Tistrella mobilis: one gene and its partner. The protein of the gene in region 1 interacts with the protein of each later gene in a pairwise test. Links are inferred from orthologs where the notes say so. Each region holds a gene or a part of one and is shown on either strand. Other genes may lie near its edges. The genes, in order: rpe and eno.

Region 1 (10,165 bases):
GCCGGATATCTGCTCTATGCCTCGCTGACCCACAAGACCGTCTTCGATCTGAAGGAGGACGATGTCTACTGGTGCACGGCCGATGTGGGCTGGGTGACCGGGCATTCCTACATCCTCTACGGGCCGCTTGCGAACGGCGCCACCACCTTGATGTTCGAGGGCGTGCCCACTTGGCCCGATGCCGGCCGCCACTGGGAGGTGGTCGACAAGTACGGCGTCACGATCTATTACACGGCGCCCACCGCCATCCGCGCCCTGATGCGCGAGGGCGAGGCACCGGTGAAGCGGTCGTCGCGCAAGTCGCTGCGCCTGCTGGGCTCGGTGGGCGAGCCGATCAACCCCGAGGCCTGGCGGTGGTATCACGAGGTGGTCGGCGACGGCCGCTGCCCGATCACCGATACCTGGTGGCAGACCGAAACCGGAGGTTTGATGATCGCGCCGCTTCCGGGCGCCACCGACCTTAAGCCGGGATCAGCCACCCTGCCGCTGTTCGGTGTGAAGCCTCTGATCGTCGACAATGAAGGCAAGCCGCTGGACGGCGCCTGCGAGGGCAATCTCTGCATTGCCGATAGCTGGCCCGGGCAGATGCGCACCGTCTATGGCGATCACGAGCGCTTCGCCCAGACCTATTTCAGCACCTTCCCCGGCCTCTACTTCACCGGCGACGGCTGCCGGCGTGACGAGGACGGCTATTACTGGATCACCGGCCGGGTCGACGACGTGATCAACGTTTCGGGCCATCGGATGGGCACCGCCGAGATCGAGAGTGCGCTTGTCGCCCATGCCAAGGTCGCCGAGGCGGCCGTGGTCGGCTACCCGCACGAACTGAAGGGTCAGGGCATCTATGCTTATGTCACTCTGATCGCCGGCGAGACGCCGTCGGAGGAGCTGCGCAAGGAGCTGGTGGCCTGGGTGCGCAACGAGATCGGCCCGATCGCGACGCCGGATCTGATCCAGTGGGCGCCGGGCCTGCCCAAGACCCGTTCGGGCAAGATCATGCGCCGCATCCTGCGCAAGATCGCCGCCAACGAACATGACGGGCTGGGCGATACCTCGACGCTGGCCGATCCGACGGTGGTCGATGATCTGGTCGGCAACCGCATGAACAAGTGAGCGTCGCCTGATGACGCAAGCGGGCCCGGCAGGAAGCTGTCGGGCCCGCTTGCGTCTGGCGGCGCGCCGTCTCAGGCGGTCCGGGGGGTGGTCGCCTTGAACACCAGCGCGATGAAGGCCAGCCCGCCCAGCAATACGACGATGCTGCCGGCTTTGGCGAGCGGTTCTCCGGTTGCGACATCGCCCGAGAACAGGACGGTAAGGCCGATGGTCATCACCACCAGGCCGAGATGGGCCAGAATGGCGTGGAGTTTTGCCAGGCGGGTGGCCGCCAGGTCCGGGCGGTCCTTCAGCACCAGCCCGTAGATGGCGGCGGAGACGAAGCCCAGAAGGTTGAGATGGCCGTGAGCCGGCCCGTATTCGAAGTGCTGGCCGGCGGCCATTACGATGCCTGCGACCATGCCAAGCGCGACATAAATCGCGGCGGCGCGCAGATGGAAAGCGGCGAGGGCGTTCATCGACGGCCCTTTCTGTGCAGATTGGTGTGACCCTGTCGTCGCTGCGTGGCGGCCCGGCGGGCCTATTCCGCCGGGCGCGCATTTGCACACCACATCCTGCCGCCGATCAACACCCTGCGCAGGGCGGGGCGAAACGGGGGTGAACGGCTGTCAACGTCTTCAGAAGTCGACGCATTTTCCGTTGCGTTCCCAGTCGCCGTAGCGCACGGGATCCAGCCCCTTGGGGCCGCCGATCTCGGCCGGCTTTTCCGGTGCCGGCGTCGGGACGGCTGTGTCCGTCGCGACGGCCGTATCCGCGGCCACCGCGGTGCCGGCGTCGTTCTGCGTCTTTTCGGCCATAGCCTCTGATCCTCCTGCACTGCATGACACCGATGCGGGCGGTTTCGCTTGAAGCCCCCGTGCCTGTCCATATATGTCAGGCGATCCGGCGGCGCACCCCCGCCCGATGCGGAAGCCGTCTGCGGCCTCGTCCTCCATCCGGGCTCGACACATCCCATGAACCACATCCGAACGGCATTGCTGCTCGCGGTCATGACCGGGCTGTTCATGGTCGTGGGCTATCTGATCGGCGGTGGCAGCGGCATGATGATCGCGCTGCTGATCGCCATCGCAATGAACGGCTTCGCGTATTGGAACGCGGACAAGCTGGTCCTGCGCATGTATGGTGCACGCGAAGTGGATCCGCGCGCGGCACCCGAGCTGCACGACATGGTGGCGCGCCTTGCCGCCAATGCCGGCCTGCCGATGCCGAAGCTCTACATTGTGGAAGAGGCGCAGCCCAACGCCTTCGCGACCGGCCGTTCCCCGGAAAAGGGCGCTGTGGCTGTAACCCGCGGGCTGCTACAGGCGCTCTCGCCCGAAGAAGTTGCCGGCGTGGTCGCTCACGAGCTTGCCCATATTCGCAACCGCGATACCCTGATCATGACGGTGACCTCGGTCATCGCGGGTGCCATCGGCATGCTCGCCAATTTTGCCTTCTTTTTCGGCGGTACCCGGGACGACAATGGCAACCCCAACCCGTTGGGCTTCGTGGGCGTGCTGCTTGTCTCGATGCTCGCCCCGATCGGTGCCGCCCTGGTGCAGATGGCGATCAGCCGCTCGCGAGAGTATCAGGCCGATCGCATCGGTGCCGAGATCTGTGGCCGGCCCGACTGGCTTGCCTCGGCACTCACCCGTCTTGAGAACGCCTCTCGCCGCGTGGTCAATGCCCACGCCGAACACAACCCGGCTTCGGCCAATCTCTTCATTGTGAACCCATTGAAATCCAACGCCGTTGACAGCCTGTTCCGTACCCATCCGACCACCGCTGACCGGGTGGCGCGCCTGCGCGCCATGACGATCGGCACTGCCCCGGCCGGCGCCGGCGCGCCGGCGGGCTTCGCCCGCGGCCCGCGCCGCGGCCCCTGGGGCTGAGCGCCGGATGCGCCCGCCCCGCCGCCCCGAGGACGATCGCCGCAATGATCGCGGCGCCCGCCCCACTCGCGACGATCGCCCCGTTCATGATCAGGCCGCCGGTGACCGGCCCCGCGGCAGCCGCCCGCCGCAGGGCCGCGACCGCACCTATCAGGGGGATCGCGACGGCAGGATCCAGGGTGGTAAGCCCCGGAACGACCGCTATCGTGCGGCCCGCGACGACGCCCATGCGCCGCGGGCCCGCGCCAGCTTCCGCGAGCCGACACCGTCGCGAGCCGTTGCCGCGGAACTGCTGATGGACGTGCTGGATGATGGTCGGCCGCTGGACGATGCGATCGCAACCCATCCGGGCTTCCACCGTCTTGAGCCGCGCGACCGGGCCCATGCCCGGATGCTGGTCGCGACCGTGTTGCGCCGGAAGGGCGAATTCGACCGGCTGCTCGGCCGGGTGATGCAGCGGCCGGCGCCCGAAAAGGCCATGCATGTGCTGCGCCTCGGCCTCGCCGATCTCAGGATTCTGTCCACCCCGGATCATGCGGCGGTGGATAATGCCGTGCGCCTCGCTCAGGCGGGTGGGCTGGGCGGCCTGTCGGGGCTGGTCAATGCGGTGCTGCGCCGGCTGGCTGCCGAGGGGGACCAGATCGCCGCCGCCGCGAAGATCGACCCCAGGCGCGAGAACCTGCCCCGCTGGCTGCGTGCCTCGTGGGAAGCGGCCTACGGGATAGAGGCCACCGACGCCATTGCCGAGGTACTGCTGCGCGAGCCGCCCATCGATCTCTCGGTCAAGAACCCGCGCGAGGCGGCGGCCTGGGCTGAAAAGCTCGGCGGCCGTGCCATCGGCGGCCGTACCGTCCGTCTCGATCGCGCCGAGGGTGGTGTCGAGCGGCTGGAGGGCTACGATGAAGGCACCTGGTGGGTTCAGGATCTGGCAGCCACCCTGCCGGCCATGCTGCTCGGCGACGTGAAGGGCAAGGTGGTCTATGACCTCTGCGCCGCACCGGGCGGCAAGACCGCGCAGCTGGCTGCGGCCGGCGCCCATGTCACGGCCGTCGATCGCAATGCCCGTCGGATGATGCGCCTGGGCGAGAACATGGCCCGGCTGGGCTTCACCGACGTCACGCCCGTGACGGCCGATCTTCTTGAATGGCGGCCCGAGGCGGCAGCCGATGCCGTGCTGGTGGACGCACCCTGCTCCGGCACCGGTACATTGCGCCGGCGTCCTGACCTTGCCTGGTCCAAGCGTCCGGATCAGGTGGCGGAACTGGCGGAGCTGCAGGAAAAGCTGCTTGAGGCGGCGCTGAAGCTGGTGAAGCCCGGCGGCCTGATTGTTTATGCCACCTGTTCGCTGGAACCGTCGGAGGGCGAGGATCTTGTCCGCCGGGCGCTCGATCGCGGCCTTGCCGCCGAGCGTGTGCCCATCGGTGCCGATGAACTGCCCGCCCGGCTGGGTGTTGCGATCAACGCCGCCGGCGAACTGCGCACTACGCCCGCCCTGCTTGCCGATGCCGGCGGCATGGACGGCTTCTTCGCCGTTCGCTTGCGACGCCGCGACGCCGCCTGAGACCACTCGTAACCAGCCGTCATGACGGCCCCGTCGGAGGCTTCCCACCCGATGACCGCAACCGCCGCCAGCAGCCGCCCCGCCACCCCCAGCCCGGCACCGGTCCGGATCGCCCCGTCGATCCTGTCGGCCGATTTCGCCCGGCTGGGCGATGAGGTCGCCGCCATTGATCAGGCGGGGGCAGATTACATCCATGTCGATGTCATGGACGGCCATTACGTGCCGAACCTGACCATCGGGCCGATGGTGGTGAAGGCGCTCCGGCCGTGGTCGAAGAAGGTCTTCGACGTCCATCTGATGATCGCACCGGTCGATCCCTACATCCCGGCCTTCGTCGAGGCCGGGGCCGATATCGTAACGGTTCATGCCGAGGCGGGGCCGCATCTGCATCGCACCGTGCAGCTGGTGAAGTCGCTGGGGGTGAAGGTGGGCGTGTCGCTCAATCCCTCCACCCCGCCAGAGGTGTTGGATTACGTGCTGCCGGATCTGGATCTGGTGCTGGTGATGAGTGTGAACCCTGGTTTCGGCGGCCAGAGCTTCATCCCGTCCCAGCTCGACAAGATCCGCATCCTGCGGTCGAAGATCGATGCGACCGGCCGGGCGATCGATCTTGAGGTCGATGGCGGTGTGACGCCGGAAACGGCGGCCCTCGTAGCCGCCGCCGGGGCCGACGTGCTGGTTGCAGGCTCCGCCGCCTTCAAGGGCGGTGCCGAGGCCTACGCCCTGAATATCCGGGCACTGCGCACCGGCGCAGATCGGGGGCGCACTGGCGGCTGACTCTGTCGCTTTTAACCTGCATCTGCCGATACGTTTTACCTTCCCCTGCAATCGAGAGACCAGAGGCCCATGGCCGCGATCACGCGCATGCCGCCGCCCGGAAGCCCGCTGCCCGGCGCCGGCGACCGTCTGAGAGCGCTGGCTCATCGGTGGTTCGTGGCGCCGCTGCCGGATGCGCGCGGTGGCTTGAAACGGGTGCTGGAACCGCTACGCCCGGGCGATCCAGCCCGTGGTGTGGAGATGGTCCAGGGGCATTTCCGCCTGGCGGGGCAGGTGGTGGAGGCCAGCCACAAGCTGGGACCGGATCCGTTCCGTCCGGACGAGGCGGAGGGCGCCAGGGGGGACGACGAACCGGACATTGAGCTGACCCCCGTGCCGGCGCAGCCGCCGGCACCTGAGCCGATCCTCGACGACACCGCCCGCCCTGAAGATGCAGCCCTGCTTGAAGGCGGGGATGTGTCGACAGATGAGGTGCCCGTTCCGGCATTCACCACCCCGACGCCTGCCCTGTCGCGACCGGACTGGCTGCCGGACGAGGCGTCGGATGCCTGGTTGGTCGCCTGGCAGGGCTTTCAGTGGCTGGGGCATCTGAGGGCCGTCGCGGGACCCCATGCTTCCCGCGCCCGGGCGCTGGCCCGCGCTCTGGTTTTTGAATGGATTGCCGCGGACCGGGCGGCTTTCCAGCCTTATGTCTGGTCGCCGGGCATCGCCGGTCGCCGCCTGGCGGCGCTGTCGCTTCATGTCAGTTTTCTGATCGATGCCGATGACGACCGGCTGCAGGCGGCCCGCACCGATGATCGCCGGCTGATGGCGGCGCTGCGCCAGCATGCCGACCGCCTGGAGCGGATGGTGAAATGGCGCCACCTGGACGGGATCGAGCGCATCCAGGCTCTGCGCGGCCTGTGGATGGGCCGGGCTGCGCTGGGCGCGGGGCGGCGCAAGCTTGCCCGGATCGCGAAGCTGCTGGTGCAGGCGCTGGAACGGCAGATTCATGCAGACGGCGTGCATCACTCCCGGTCGCCGGTCTGTCAGCTTGATCTCGTCTCTGATCTGGTCGAGCTGAAGACGATTGCCGCGGCCCATGAGGCTGCCCTGCCGGCTGGCTTCGACGATCTGATCAGCCGGCTGGCCGCGGCGCTCAGGCTGATGCGCCACCGCGATGGCGTGCTTGCCCTGTTCAACGGAACGCCCGAAATTCCGGCGGCGCGGGTCGATCAGGTGCTTGGGCATGTGCCGGCCCGCGGCATGGAAAGGCTGGACGGGGCTGTCGGCGGGTTCGAGCGCCTGGCTGCCCGACGGACCACGGTGCTGGTCGATCTGGGGCTGCCGGCACCGGCTACGGCCGGACAAGCCGGCTTTTCTGGTTTCTCGTCGTTCGAGATGTCGACCGGCCGTGAGCGGCTGGTGGTCAATTGCGGTGCCTATGTCGCGAGGCCGGGCCCCTGGATGCAGGCCGTCACCCAGGCGGCGGCTCATTCCGGCGTGACGGTCGAAGACCAGGGGCCGCAGCGGGTTGAAGCGGGTTCAGGCGAACGTCGTCGCAGGGCCGGCCCACCGGTGATCATCGACCGCCGCGACGACGAAGGGGCGCAGTGGCTGGAATTCACCCATTACGGTTTCCGTGACCATGGCCTGCTCCATGCCCGCCGCTTTTATCTGGGGCCGGATGGCGATGATCTGCGCGGCGAGGACCGCTTCACCGCCCTGCCAGGGCGTGGCGGAGGAGCGGCGCGGTTCGCGCTGCGCTTCCATCTGCATCCGGCTGTCAAGGCCTCGCCGATTCAGGGGGGGGCGGCCGTGCTGGTGAGGCCGGTCCACGGCCCCGGCTGGTATGTCCGCGCCGATGGCGCGAGCATCGCGATCGAAGAGAGCGTCCACATGGGGCGTGAAGGTCGGGTGCGTCCGGCGCAGCAGGTCGTGGTGACCGGCGTTGCCGAGGGGCCCGAGACCCGGATACGCTGGGCATTCCAGCAGGTTCAGCCCAGGGGTGACGGAGACGTGCGGCAGCAGGGCGGTTTCGATGCCCGGCCCGCGCGGATCGATGATGCCCGACGTGGCGCGCCGGCCATGGCAGAGACGCCGCCCCGGACGCAAGGGGCGGAACGCGACGGCATCGGGGACCCGCCTGCGAATGCGTGAAAGCCGCACCGCGCCTTGCGTTTTTGATAAAGTAGGGTCTTGCCTTCCAGGCGCTGATGACCGATATAGGACCTGAACAGTCCTGATTGGCGAGGGGCCCTTCGTGGCTCTCGCCATCAACCGGCCCATCCGACCCGGGACCGACCATCCGATGCTGAAAATCGCCAAGCTTACCGATTATGGGATCGTGGTTCTGACCCATATCGCCAACGCGCCTGATCGTGTTCATCGGGTGACGGAGCTTGCCGAAGAGCTGGCCATCCCCGCGCCGACCGTCGCGAAACTGGCCAAGACGCTGGCCCGTGACGGGCTGCTGATTTCCCATCGCGGGGCTCACGGGGGGTATCGCCTGGCGCGTCCGGCGGCCGAGATCCGGGTGGTCGACATCGTCGAGAGCCTGGAAGGCCCGGTCGCGATCATGGAATGCATCGAACATCCCGGCACCTGCCGGCAGGAAAGCGTGTGTCAGACCCGCGGTAACTGGATCCGGATCAACCGGGCGATCAGCCGCGCACTGGAAGGGATCAGCCTTGCCGACATGGCGGCGGATGCGGCTGTGCAGCCCTTCCCCGCGGCGCAGGCGGGCTGAGCCGGACCGGAAACTTCCGGCTGACGCGGAGTTCGTGTCCGGGCCGGTGACGACGAGATCAAGAGGCGACGCCCGCCGGCCCGATGGACGGGCCGTTCTTTCAAGAACGGGCGCGCGGAGGACGAGTGATGACGAGCAAGAACGCAGTCGAGGCGCTTGTCGCCCGCGAGTACACGGAAGGCTTCCATGTCGACATCGACGCGGACAACGTGCCGCCGGGGCTCGACGAGGACGTCATCCGCGTGATCTCTGCAAAGAAGGAAGAGCCCGACTTCATGCTGGAGTGGCGGCTCAAGGCCTTCCGGACCTGGCAGGCGATGGAGGAGCCCGACTGGGCCTTCCTCAAGAAGCCCAAGGTCGATTTCCAGTCAATCATCTACTACTCCGCCCCCAAGCCCAAGGCCGACGCGCCGAAGAGCCTGGAGGAAATCGATCCCGAACTGCTGAAGATCTACGAGCGTCTCGGCATCCCGCTCAAGGAGCAGGAGATGCTGGCCGGCGTCGCCGTCGATGCGGTGCTCGACAGCGTTTCGGTCGCCACCACCTACAAGGGTAAGCTCAAGGAACTCGGCATCATCTTCTGCTCGTTTTCAGAAGCGGTGCGCGAGTACCCGGAGCTGGTCAAGAAGTATGTGGGATCGGTGGTCCCTGTCGGTGACAACTTCTATGCCGCGCTCAATTCGGCCGTGTTCTCGGACGGCACCTTCGTCTATGTGCCGAAGGGCGTGCGCTGCCCGATGGAGCTGTCGACCTATTTCCGCATCAATGCCGCCGGCAGCGGCCAGTTCGAACGGACGCTGATCATTGCTGAAGAAGGCGCGTATGTCAGCTATCTGGAAGGCTGCACGGCGCCCATGCGCGACGAGAACCAGCTGCATGCCGCGGTGGTCGAACTGGTGGCCATGAAGGATGCCGAGATCAAATACTCAACCGTCCAGAACTGGTATCCGGGCGACAAGGATGGCAAGGGTGGCATTCTGAACTACGTCACCAAACGTGGCGCCTGCCGCGGGGCCAATTCCAAGATTTCCTGGACCCAGGTCGAGACCGGCTCGGCGATCACCTGGAAGTATCCCAGCGTCATCCTGCAGGGCGACAACTCGATCGGGGAGTTCTATTCGGTCGCGGTCGCCAACAATGCGCAGCAGGCCGATACCGGCACCAAGATGATCCATATCGGGCGCAACACCCGTAGCACGATCATCTCCAAGGGCATTTCGGCCGGGCGCGGCCAGAACACCTATCGCGGCCTGGTGCGGATGCAGAAGGGTGCGGAGGGCGCCCGCAACTACACCCAGTGCGACAGTCTGCTGCTGGGGCCGGATTGCGGGGCACACACCTTCCCCTATATCGAGAGCCGCAACCCCACGGCGCAGGTCGAGCATGAGGCGACGACCTCGAAAATCAGCGACGACCAGCTGTTCTATCTGATGCAGCGCGGGCTGTCGGCCGAGGATGCCGTGTCGATGATCATCAACGGCTTCTGCAAGGACGTCCTGAAGGAGCTGCCGATGGAATTCGCGGTCGAGGCCCAGAAACTGCTCGGCATCACGCTGGAAGGTAGCGTCGGCTGACCCGGCCATCCGTTTCCCGCGGCCCGGGATCCTGCCGGGCCTGACGCATTGCGGCCGTTCAGGCCGCCGGACGATCTCATTCGAGGACCAACATGCTCATCATCCGCGACCTGCACGCCCGCGTCGACGGCAAGGAGATCCTGCGCGGCCTGAATCTGGACGTGCGGCCCGGCGAGGTCCACGCCATCATGGGGCCGAACGGCGCCGGCAAGAGCACGCTCTCCCACATCCTGGCCGGCCGCGACGGCTATGAGGTCACGCAGGGCTCGGTCACCTATATGGGGCAGGATCTGCTGGAGATGGCGCCGGAAGAGCGGGCGCGGTCGGGCGTGTTTCTGGCGTTCCAGTACCCGGTCGAGATCCCGGGCGTGAACAACACCTATCTGCTGAAGGCAGCGCTCAACGCCCGACGTAAGCATGAGGGTCTGCCCGAACTGGATGGCGTGCAGTTCCTGAAGCTGGTTCGCCAGAAGCTGAAGATCGTGCATCTGGACGAGAGCCTGCTGAAACGCCCGGTCAATGCCGGTTTCTCGGGCGGAGA
Region 2 (10,169 bases), 2.1 Mb from region 1 along the record:
GGCCAACCGCACCTCGGCCAGTGCCGAGCGCGGCCTCGGCCTTGAAGACGCGCTGCCGATCTTCGCCGAGATCCGCGAGACAACCGGCCTGCCGGTGCTCACCGACGTGCATCTGCCCGAACAGTGTGCCATCGCCGCCGAGGCGGTGGATGTGCTGCAGATCCCGGCCTTCCTGTGCCGCCAGACCGATCTTCTGGTCGCGGCGGCAAAGACCGGCCGGGTGGTCAATGTCAAGAAGGGCCAGTTCCTGGCGCCCTGGGACATGACCAATGTGGTCGCCAAGCTGGATGCCGCCGGCAATCCCAATGTGATGCTGACCGAGCGCGGGGTCAGCTTCGGCTACAACACCCTGGTGACCGATTATCGCGGCCTGCCGATCATGGCCCGCACCGGCTGCCCGGTGGTGTTCGATGCCACCCATTCGGTCCAGCAGCCGGGCGGCCTGGGCGGGCGCAGCGGCGGGCAGCGGGAATTCGTGCCCGTGCTGGCGCGTGCGGCGGCGGCGGTCGGCGTGGCGGCGATTTTCGCCGAGACCCATCCCGACCCCGACAAGGCGCCGAGCGACGGCCCGAACATGGTACCTCTGAAGGCGCTGCCCGATATGGTCGCCGACTGGATGGTTTTCGATGCGGCCGCCAAGGCCCGTCCGCTGGCCGTCTGATCTTTTGCCGCCCCGACACCTGATCGTCACGGGCGGCGTTCATTCTCGTCCTGCCTACCTTCTGTCGACAGCCTGCTGTCCTCGACAGTCTGCCCCGGCCCCTTGCCCTGAACGGAGAGCGAGACATCCCATGACTGCCATCGTCGATATTCGTGCCCGCGAGATCCTCGACAGCCGCGGCAACCCGACCGTCGAGGTCGATGTCGAGCTGGAAAGCGGTGCGATCGGCCGTGCCGCCGTGCCGAGCGGCGCCTCCACCGGCAGCCGCGAAGCGGTCGAGAAGCGCGACGGCGACACGGCCCGTTATCTGGGCAAGGGCGTCGAGCAGGCCGTCGAAGCCGTGATGGGCGAGATTTCGGACGAACTGATCGGCTATGACGGCGAGGACCAGATCGGTATCGATCAGGCGCTGATCGAGCTGGACGGCACCGAGAACAAGTCGCGCCTGGGCGCCAACGCGATCCTGGGCGTCAGCCTGGCCGTTGCCCGGGCCGCGGCGGAAGAGGCCGGCTGGCCGCTCTTCCGCTATGTCGGTGGCGTCATGGCGCATACTCTGCCGGTCCCGATGATGAACATCATCAACGGCGGTGCCCATGCCGACAACCCGATCGACATCCAGGAATTCATGATCATGCCGGTGGCCGCGGACAGCATCGCCGATGCCATCCGTACGGGCGCCGAAGTGTTCCACCACCTGAAGAAGCAGCTGTCGGCGGCCGGCCACAACACCAATGTCGGCGACGAGGGCGGCTTCGCCCCCAATCTTGGCAGCAATGCCGAGGCCATCGACTTCATCATGAAGGCGATCGAGTCTGCCGGCTACACTCCGGGTGAGGATGTGGTGCTGGCGCTCGACGCGGCCTCGTCCGAATTCTTCAAGGACGGCAAGTATCATCTCGACGGCGAAGGCCGGGTGCTCGGCGCCGACGACATGGTCCGTTTCTACGAGGATCTGGTCGCGCGCTACCCGATCGTGTCGATCGAGGACGGCATGGCCGAGCAGGATTGGGACGGCTGGGCAGCACTGACCCGGGCCATCGGCGGCAAGGTCCAGCTGGTCGGCGACGACCTGTTCGTGACCAACCCGCAGATCCTGGCCGAGGGCATCGAGAAGGGCCTTGCGAACTCGATCCTGATCAAGGTCAACCAGATCGGTACCCTGACCGAGACGCTGCGTGCGGTCGATATGGCCCATCGTGCCGGCTACACGGCGGTGATGTCGCATCGCTCGGGCGAGACCGAGGACACCACCATCGCCGATCTGGCGGTTGCCACCAATTGCGGCCAGATCAAGACCGGCTCGCTGTCGCGCTCGGATCGTCTGGCGAAGTACAACCAGCTTATCCGTATCGAGGAAATCCTGGGTGACACCGGCTATTACGCCGGTCGCGGGGCGCTGAAGGCCCTCGCGCGCCGCTGATCGTCGGCGATCAGGACCTGTCTGGAGGCCCGTTCGGAGTGATCCGGACGGGCCTTCGCCGTCTTCGGGCGCAGGCCGGGGCCCGGCAGGGGGTAAGTGCCAGCGCAACCATGCCGCCGGGCGGCAGCAGAAGCACGAGAAGTGGCAGCTCGCCCGATGTCAGCGGCATCCTGGCCGGCGATGCCGGCGCCGATGCTGCCAGCGAAGAGGCCGGCCCGGCCCCGCGCCGTCATCTGACGACCGAAGAAGGTGACACCGGTGGCATCATCGGCTCGATCCTGGTCCAGCATTTCCGGTGGCAGCGGCGACGGTATCAGTCTCTCAGGATGCGAACCTGCGGCCGATATGACGTCACCGGCCCGTCAAGCACGACGGTATAGGTGGCGATCCAGGCCGGCGTGCCATCCACGCGGGCAAGCGGCATGATCAGCCACTCTGCCATGCGCCACTCTCCATCCGGCCAGGTTGCGCGATCGACGCCCCAGATGAGGGTGCCCTCATCAATCGCACGATCATAGGCGCGCAGGATGTCGGCGCAGCGATGGCCGTACCAGATACCGTCGACGAGATGGCCGGTGGCATCGCGTTTGGCCAGGGCGACGATGACGCTGCCGACATAGCGGTGCAGGAAGGCGCCATCGGCCATGCGCTCGATGATCAGAAGGCTGGGGAGAACCCTTGGCATATCGACCAGCAGATCGAAATCCCGTCTGAGCGGTATCGGGCGTCCCATGCGCCGTGATCGCCAATAGGCGATCAGCGCCTGGATCCGTGGATCTGGGGCGTGGGGGCCTCGGCCATCGAAGCTGGTATCTGCGGATCTCTGGGTCATGATCCGATCATCGGCTGGCCCGGGCCCCGGGGCAAGTATCCCATGCTGTCGCACTGCGGCATCGATAGACATCCTCCCTGCCGACAACCGTGTTATGATTAGGGAGTTCGTCGTTATCGCTCATACGATCAAGGGATTCTCTGCCGTGGCCGGCCTGAAAACCATCATCGAACGACGGATGCCCCGGCTCTATGCCCGGTTGATAGACTTCCGCGACCGTATGGCCCCGGATTACGGCGAGAAGGAACTGGAGCTGGTGCCGATTCTGGCCGAGGCGGATGCCGATGCCTATGACATCGGCGCCAATTACGGCGCCTATACGGCGCCCATGCTGCAGACCGCCGGACGCGTCGTGGCCTTCGAGCCGAATCCGACCATGAGCAAGGTGCTGAAAGCCCGCTTCGCCCGGGATTTTCGCGAGGGGCGGCTGGTGCTCATGCCGATGGCGCTCGGTGATGCCGAGGGAGAAGCGGTGTTGCATGTGCCCGAGGCCGGATCCGGCCTCGCCTCAATGAAGGAGGAGGCCGTGCGAAGCGTCAGTACGCCGGGCATGCTGCACATTGCCGTCGCTGTCCGGCGGCTTGACGATCTCAAGGCAGATATCGGCCGCGGTCGACGCGTGGGATTCGTCAAGATCGACGTGGAGGGCTTCGAGGGCACGGCACTTCGCGGAGCCATCGAGACTCTGAAGGCGAATCGGCCCACCCTGCTGATTGAGGCCGAAGAGCGCCATACCCCGGGCACCCTGGCGGAGCTTCAGGCATTGCTGGGGCCGATCGGCTATCGCGGCCTCTATCTGCTTGACGGTCGTCTGCATGATATGGCGGGTTTTGATATCGCCCGGCTTCAGGATTGCTCGGCCCTGAATGCAGAAGGAACCCGCCGGCTGCCGGACAGGGTCTATGTCAACAACTTCATTTTCGTCGCACGGCCGGAGCCCCTGGCCCGGCTGGAGGCGGCTTACGGTCCGGTGATCTCCGCCTGATCCCGTTGGTTCCGGCTCCCTCCCTGTATGGAACAGGTCTGCTCAGGGCAGCGGGGCGTCACATCCGTCGCGCGCAAAGCCTTCACAGACAGCCCGTATCGTGGTGCTGTCGCTGGGGATAGCAGCATGCGGGCCCGAGGGTGGTGTACCCAGCTGCCGCAAACCCATCACACTGGCCTACTCCCTGCTCCCTGCTCCCCAGGCGTGGTGCGTGCCTTGACGGCATCGGCGAACACAAGACCCGCAACCGGCGCCTGTAGCCCGGTTGCGGTGAGATCCAGTCCGCCCTCCGTCGCTGCGACTCGTGGTCGAGTACTCGGGCGCTGACCTGCTGCCTGAAGACGACCATCGTGACCAGCTTGGCCAGATAGAGCGCCACACAGAGCAGCCACGGCGAAACGGGTAGCGACAGGCTGTCTTCACACCGGGTGAACTCGCCACGGTGACGGCGCTTCTCGTCTATCTGCGAGGGGTCTGGTCGACCCAGGCCGCAATGGGGCCGCGCACGACGCTCCAGCCGAACGACCACGTCCCGGTGCCCGGCCGTGGTGGCGTCGTCCGGTTCTGATCCGTATCAGGCAGCGGCCTCGGCTCTGGCCGCTGCGACATCCAGCGGCGCCGCGGACGACACGCCGAGACGATCATCCAGCCCGCCCAGGTCCAGCAGGCGGGCGATCAGGGCGTCGACTCCGGCGCCACTCTTCATGTTGGTGAACAGGAAGGGGCGGCGGCCGCGCATGCGGGCGGCATCCCGCTCCATGATCCCGAGATCGGCGCCGACCAGGGGGGCCAGATCGACCTTGTTGATCACCAGCAGATCCGAGCGGGTGATGCCGGGGCCGCCCTTGCGCGGGATCTTCTCGCCTGCCGCCACGTCGATCACATAGATCGTGATGTCGGCAAGTTCGGGCGAGAAAGTGGCCGACAGATTGTCGCCGCCGCTTTCAACGAAGATGAGTTCGAGATCGGGAAAGCGTATGCTCATCTCGGCCACGGCCGCGAGGTTGATCGAGGCATCTTCCCGGATGGCGGTATGCGGGCATCCGCCCGTTTCCACCCCCATGATCCGCTCCGGCGCCAGGGCGCCGGCCCGGGTCAGGATCTGCGCGTCCTCCTGGGTGTAGATGTCGTTGGTGATCGCCGCGATCCGATAGCTGTCGCGCAGCCTGCGGCAGAGCACTTCGAGAAGGGCGGTCTTGCCGGAGCCGACGGGGCCACCGACGCCGATGCGCAACGGCCGGGAGCTGCCCTGAGGGGTGAGCGGGATGGGCGCGGGGGCGAGCGTCGTCATGAGCGGAACAGCCTGGAATAAAGGGTTTCGTGTCTGAGAGCGGCAATGTCGGCGAGGATCGCAGCCCCACCCGGAGCGGCCTCGGGGCCGGCGCGGGCCGCAGCGGCCACCGCACCGATCACGGGACCCAGCGCTGCCAGCACCCGCTGGCCATCGGTCTGTCCCAGTGGCACCAGCCGGACCCCGGCGGAGACGAGATTGGCGGCGAAAGCGTGAACGAAGGCTTCGATCAGCATGTCTTCGGGCAGACCTGCCCATCCGCCGCAGGCGCCCGCGGCGATCGGCAGGGTGGCCGGTACTTCTGCGGCGTCGAGCCGTGCCGCCAAGTCCGCGGCTTCGTTCAGCGCCCAGCCACGCGCCACGGCTTCCAGAAATGACCGACCCTGCTGTCGCGCTTCCAATGCCCGCTCGCCGGCAGGCGTCAGGGCTGAGGAGACGATCGCGGTCTCGACGAGCCCGGCCATGTCACCCGCCTGTGCCTGGCGGGCTGCACGCACGGCGAAGCCGGCATCGGTCCGCCCGGCCCCGAAACGCAGGACGCCACCGATCCAGCCGGCCAGGGTCTCTGCCGTGCCGACTGTGCCATCCTCGATCGCCTGTTCCAGCCCATGGCTGTAGCTGAAGGCCCCGATGGGGAAGCTGGGGCTGGTCCAGGCAAGCAGCCGGTGCAGAGCCCGTGGGCCTGCCGCCACTAAGGGGGCCTCCGGGCCACCCGGCCAGCCATACAGCAGAACCTGTCCTTCGGTGGTCATGGCAGGATCAGTGGTGATGGGCGTGATCGGCATAGGCACCGGGTTCAGGCTCGAAGGTGTCCGCGGCGGGCAGGATCCGCAAACCCAGGGCGGCGGCGATACGGCGGACCAGCGGCTCATCCGCCGTGCGGATCCGCCAGCCGTCGACCACCTGCGCCGGCCGATGGCGGTTGCCGATCTGCCAGGCGGCGCGGGCCGTGTCGGCACCTGTGCCGCCAACCAGATCGACGGCTGTGGTCACCTTCGTGGCATGGCCGTGGTCGTGATGCCCATGCCCGTGATCATGGCTGTGGCCGGGATCTTCACCCGCGGCCATCCCGGCGGCGCCCAGTATTGGTTCGGGATCAAAGGGTGCTACCGTTTCCGTCAGATGTGCGCCCAGGCGGCCGAGCAGATCGCGTGCGACCAGGTCCCGGGAGATGAGCAGTCGCGGCGTTACGACGTGGGTGGTCACAGCAAGCGGAACATGCCGGTTGCCCAGGTGCCAGGCGATGCGGACGAGATCTCGACGGTCCGCCGTTTCGGCCTCGATCACCGCCTCTGGCGCAGCCCGGACCACGACATGGCCGCCCTGATCCAGCATCAGCCGGTCGCCATCCGCCAACCTTACGGCCTCGCGCAGATCCAGAAGGAAAGCGCGGCCGTCATCGGTGGCAAGCCGGATCCGCCGGCGATGACGGTCGGCATGCGGCAGGGTGATGGTGCCCCAGGCGGCATCGGATCCCAGAACCGGCAAAGCGGCGGTCACCACCTGCACGGCCCTGGGCATGACCGACTGAGGGACCTCCGGAATCAGGGGCGTGATCTTCTCGACGGCGGCGGCAGTGGCGGAAAGCTGGGTCATCTTCATGGGAACCGGTCTCCTGCGTGGCGACGCGATGCGGCTGTCGCATGCGGATCGTGCATCGGGACGGGGGGTTTGATCGGTGATCTTTCGGTGTATCTCCCTGTAAATTCTGTGTCAGAAGAGGAAGTAGCGCTGGGCCAGCGGCAGCACCTCTGCCGGCTCGCAAACCAGGACCTCGCCATCGGCGCGGACTTCGTAGGTTTCGGGGTCGATTTCGATCACCGGGCAGGCGTCGTTGAGCGCCATCTGCGCCTTGGTGACCGTCCGGGTGCCACGCACGGCCGAGAGCTGCCGGCCACCTGCAATCGCGCCGAGACGGCCTGAGGCGAGGGCGGCACCAGAGACGAAGGTCAGGCAGGATGCCGTGCGCGCAGTGCCCATCGCCCCGAACATCGGCCGGTATATCACCGGCTGCGGCGTCGGGATCGAGGCGTTGGGATCGCCCATCGCCGCATAGGCGATGCTGCCGGATTTGAGCACGATGTCCGGCTTCACGCCGAAGAACATCGGCTTCCAGAGTACCAGATCGGCCAGCTTGCCGACCTCGACCGATCCGACCTCGGCATCGATCCCGTGCGCGCGGGCCGGATTGATCGTGTATTTGGCGACATAGCGACGGGCGCGGAGATTGTCGTTGTCACCGGTCTCGCCTGACAGCCTGCCGCGCTGGCGGCGCATCTTGTCGGCAGTCTGCCAGGTCCGGATGATCACCTCGCCCACCCGGCCCATGGCCTGGCTGTCCGACGAGATCATCGAGATGGCTCCCAGGTCATGGAGAATGTCCTCCGCCGCGATGGTCTCGCGACGGATGCGGCTTTCGGCGAAGGCGACATCTTCCGGGATCGAGGGGTCGAGGTGATGGCACACCATCAGCATGTCGAGATGCTCGTCGATGGTGTTCACCGTATAGGGTCGGGTGGGGTTGGTGGAGGAGGGCAGCACATTGGCGAGCCCTGCCACCTTCATGATGTCGGGCGCGTGGCCGCCGCCGGCGCCTTCGGTGTGATAGGCGTGGATGGTGCGGCCGGCGAAGGCGGCGATGGTCCGTTCCACGAAGCCACTCTCGTTGAGCGTGTCTGTGTGGATGGCCACCTGCACGTCCATCAGGTCGGCGACGGTCAGGCAGGTGTCGATCGCCTTGGGCGTGGTGCCCCAGTCTTCGTGCAGCTTCAGGCCGCAGGCGCCACCTTCGATCTGCTCCATCAGGCTTTCCGGCCGGCTGGCATTGCCCTTGCCGAGGAAACCGACATTGACCGGCAGGTCTGCGGCTGCCTGGATCATGCGCATCATGTGCCAGGGGCCGGGCGTGACCGTGGTCGCGAAGGTGCCCTCTGCAGGGCCGGTGCCGCCGCCGATCATGGTTGTCACACCGCTTGCGATTGCGTCGATCGCCTGCTGGGGTGCGATGAAGTGGATATGCGCGTCGATGCCGCCGGCTGTCAGGATTCGTCCCTCGCCGGCGATGATCTCGGTGCCGGGGCCGATGACGATGTCGACGCCGGGCTGGATGTCGGGATTGCCCGCCTTGCCGATCGCGGCAATCCGGCCGCTGCGCAGGGCGACATCCGCCTTGATGATACCGGTATGGTCGAGAATCAGGGCATTGGTGATGACGGTGTCGGCGGCACCATCGGCACGGGTGCGCTGCGACTGGCCCATACCGTCGCGGATCACCTTGCCGCCGCCGAACTTGACCTCCTCGCCATAGATTGTCCGGTCTTCCTCGACCTCGATCACCAGTTCGGTGTCGGCCAGGCGCACCCGGTCGCCCACGGTCGGACCGTAGGTGGCGGCATAAGAAACGCGATCGATCTCGTAGGCCATGTGTTCAGCCCTCCCCGCCCTTGGGCGCTGCGGCGCCAAGCGCGCCCGACACCTTGCCGTCGAAACCATGCACCACGCGGTCACCCTGATAGGCGACCAGGCGCACGCTGCGGGTCTGACCGGGCTCGAAGCGGACTGCCGAGCCGGCGGGAACGTCGAGCCGCATGCCCCAGGCTGCGGCACGATCGAAAACGAGGCCGGTATTGGTCTCGTAGAAATGATAGTGCGACCCGACCTGCACCGGCCGGTCACCGGTATTGGCAACCTCGATCTCTACGGTCGGGCGGCCGGCATTGAGGGTGATCACACCGGCGGCAGGGATGATCGCACCGGGGGCCAGACCCTCGGCATCGGGCGAAAACGGCGCGTCCGCGGAAGAGAGGGGCAGGGTGGTCTCGGTCATCCTGATGCCCTCAGCGGATCGGGTTGTGGACGGTGACCAGCTTGGTCCCGTCGGGGAAGGTCGCTTCGACCTGGATCTGCTCGATCATCTCGGGAATGCCGGGCATCACCTCGTCGCGGGTGAGTACCCGGCCGCCGGCCGCCATCAGATCAGCGACGCTGCGGCCGTCGCGGGCGCCTTCGACCACGAAATCGGTGATCAGCGCAATTGCTTCCGGATAGTTGAGCTTCACGCCGCGGGCACGGCGCTTACGCGCCACCTCTGCCGCCATGGCGATCAGCAGTTTTTCCGTTTCCCGAGGGCTCAGATGCATGCGGCGGACGCTCCCTGGCCATTCCCTGTATCGTTCAACCTGTCGCCTCTGACGGGCGGGTTTCGGTTCAGCCGCGGCGGATGCGCGGTAAACGCGGTGGATGATGAAGAAGTTCCGATCGCGCCACCACCCACAGCCGATCGAAGACCCGTTTCAGACGGGCGGCATCTCTCCCCGCCATCCGCACCACCAGACACCCGTCGACCAGACCGATCCCCACCACGGGGCGGGTCAGAGCATCCGGATCCGCAACAGACCCTGCCGAATTCGATGCATGTTTCGTGCCGAAAGCCGGTTCCGGACCTTCGGCTGCCTCCAGCTCCTGCCGCAGCCGGTCGCGGAGCGCCTGGCGTGCGGCTTCGTCGGAACTGCCGATCCCGCAGAATCCTGCGATTGCGGTCATGCCGCCCAGCGCCGACGGGCTGGTGAGGGCCGCAGCGAAATCCTCCTCGGCAATATCGAAGGCATCGGCGAGCAGAAGCCTTCCTGCACGCTCGACTGCCCAGGCATCGCGCAATCGGGCACGCATGACGCTCTCGCCATGGGCAGTCCGCCCCAGCACGAGCATCTCGCCGAACAGCGCATGAGAGGTGTGATCGGCAAGCACCAGCCGGGTGCGGCGCTCGAAACGCGCCTGATCGTAGATGATCGTTTCCTGCGGCAGCCACTCGAAGCTGGCGCCGCTGCCGATCCGGAACAGGTTGTCGATGGTCGAGACCGGGCCGGTGGTGCGATAGACCCGCTCTGCCGCCTGCGGCATCAGCAGCAGCCGGGCGCCGTCCTGGACCGTCACGTCGAGGCCCAGCCGGTCGCCGCCGACGATGCCGCCGGAGGTGCTGGT

The links.
Region 2: the proteins of rpe (region 1) and eno interact in binary tests that used the Escherichia coli proteins (3 or more experiments, as listed by UniProt). The link is inferred for Tistrella mobilis from one-to-one orthologs.

The regions. Positions count from the first base shown.
Region 1 is NZ_CP121017.1:4,422,371-4,432,535, reverse strand. Bases 3,528-6,459 are described here. They hold rpe (ribulose-phosphate 3-epimerase), read left to right. Parts: upstream 3,528-4,596; coding sequence 4,597-5,322; downstream 5,323-6,459. Other genes in these bases: P7L68_RS25510 (heparinase II/III family protein), read left to right, coding at 5,392-6,459; P7L68_RS25520 (RsmB/NOP family class I SAM-dependent RNA methyltransferase), read left to right, coding at 3,528-4,545. In the rest of the region: acs (acetate--CoA ligase), read left to right, coding at 1-1,113; P7L68_RS25535 (hypothetical protein), read right to left, coding at 1,185-1,571; P7L68_RS25530 (DUF1674 domain-containing protein), read right to left, coding at 1,731-1,910; zinc metalloprotease HtpX, read left to right, coding at 2,067-2,984; more of P7L68_RS25520, read left to right, coding at 2,992-3,527; more of P7L68_RS25510, read left to right, coding at 6,460-7,461; P7L68_RS25505 (SUF system Fe-S cluster assembly regulator), read left to right, coding at 7,613-8,050; Fe-S cluster assembly protein SufB, read left to right, coding at 8,179-9,624; Fe-S cluster assembly ATPase SufC, read left to right, coding at 9,717-10,165. UniProt on the Escherichia coli protein: Catalyzes the reversible epimerization of D-ribulose 5-phosphate to D-xylulose 5-phosphate.
Region 2 is NZ_CP121017.1:2,368,257-2,378,425, reverse strand. Bases 1-2,936 are described here. They hold eno (phosphopyruvate hydratase), read left to right. Parts: upstream 1-791; coding sequence 792-2,081; downstream 2,082-2,936. Other genes in these bases: P7L68_RS16560 (FkbM family methyltransferase), read left to right, coding at 2,912-2,936; P7L68_RS16565 (PAS domain-containing protein), read right to left, coding at 2,395-2,913; kdsA (3-deoxy-8-phosphooctulonate synthase), read left to right, coding at 1-661. Outside these bases: more of P7L68_RS16560, read left to right, coding at 2,937-3,898; urease accessory protein UreG, read right to left, coding at 4,473-5,189; P7L68_RS16550 (urease accessory protein UreF), read right to left, coding at 5,186-5,941; P7L68_RS16545 (hypothetical protein), read right to left, coding at 5,949-6,791; P7L68_RS16540 (urease subunit alpha), read right to left, coding at 6,903-8,612; P7L68_RS16535 (urease subunit beta), read right to left, coding at 8,617-8,952; P7L68_RS16530 (urease subunit gamma), read right to left, coding at 9,026-9,328; P7L68_RS16525 (urease accessory protein UreD), read right to left, coding at 9,396-10,169. UniProt on the Escherichia coli protein: Catalyzes the reversible conversion of 2-phosphoglycerate (2-PG) into phosphoenolpyruvate (PEP). It is essential for the degradation of carbohydrates via glycolysis.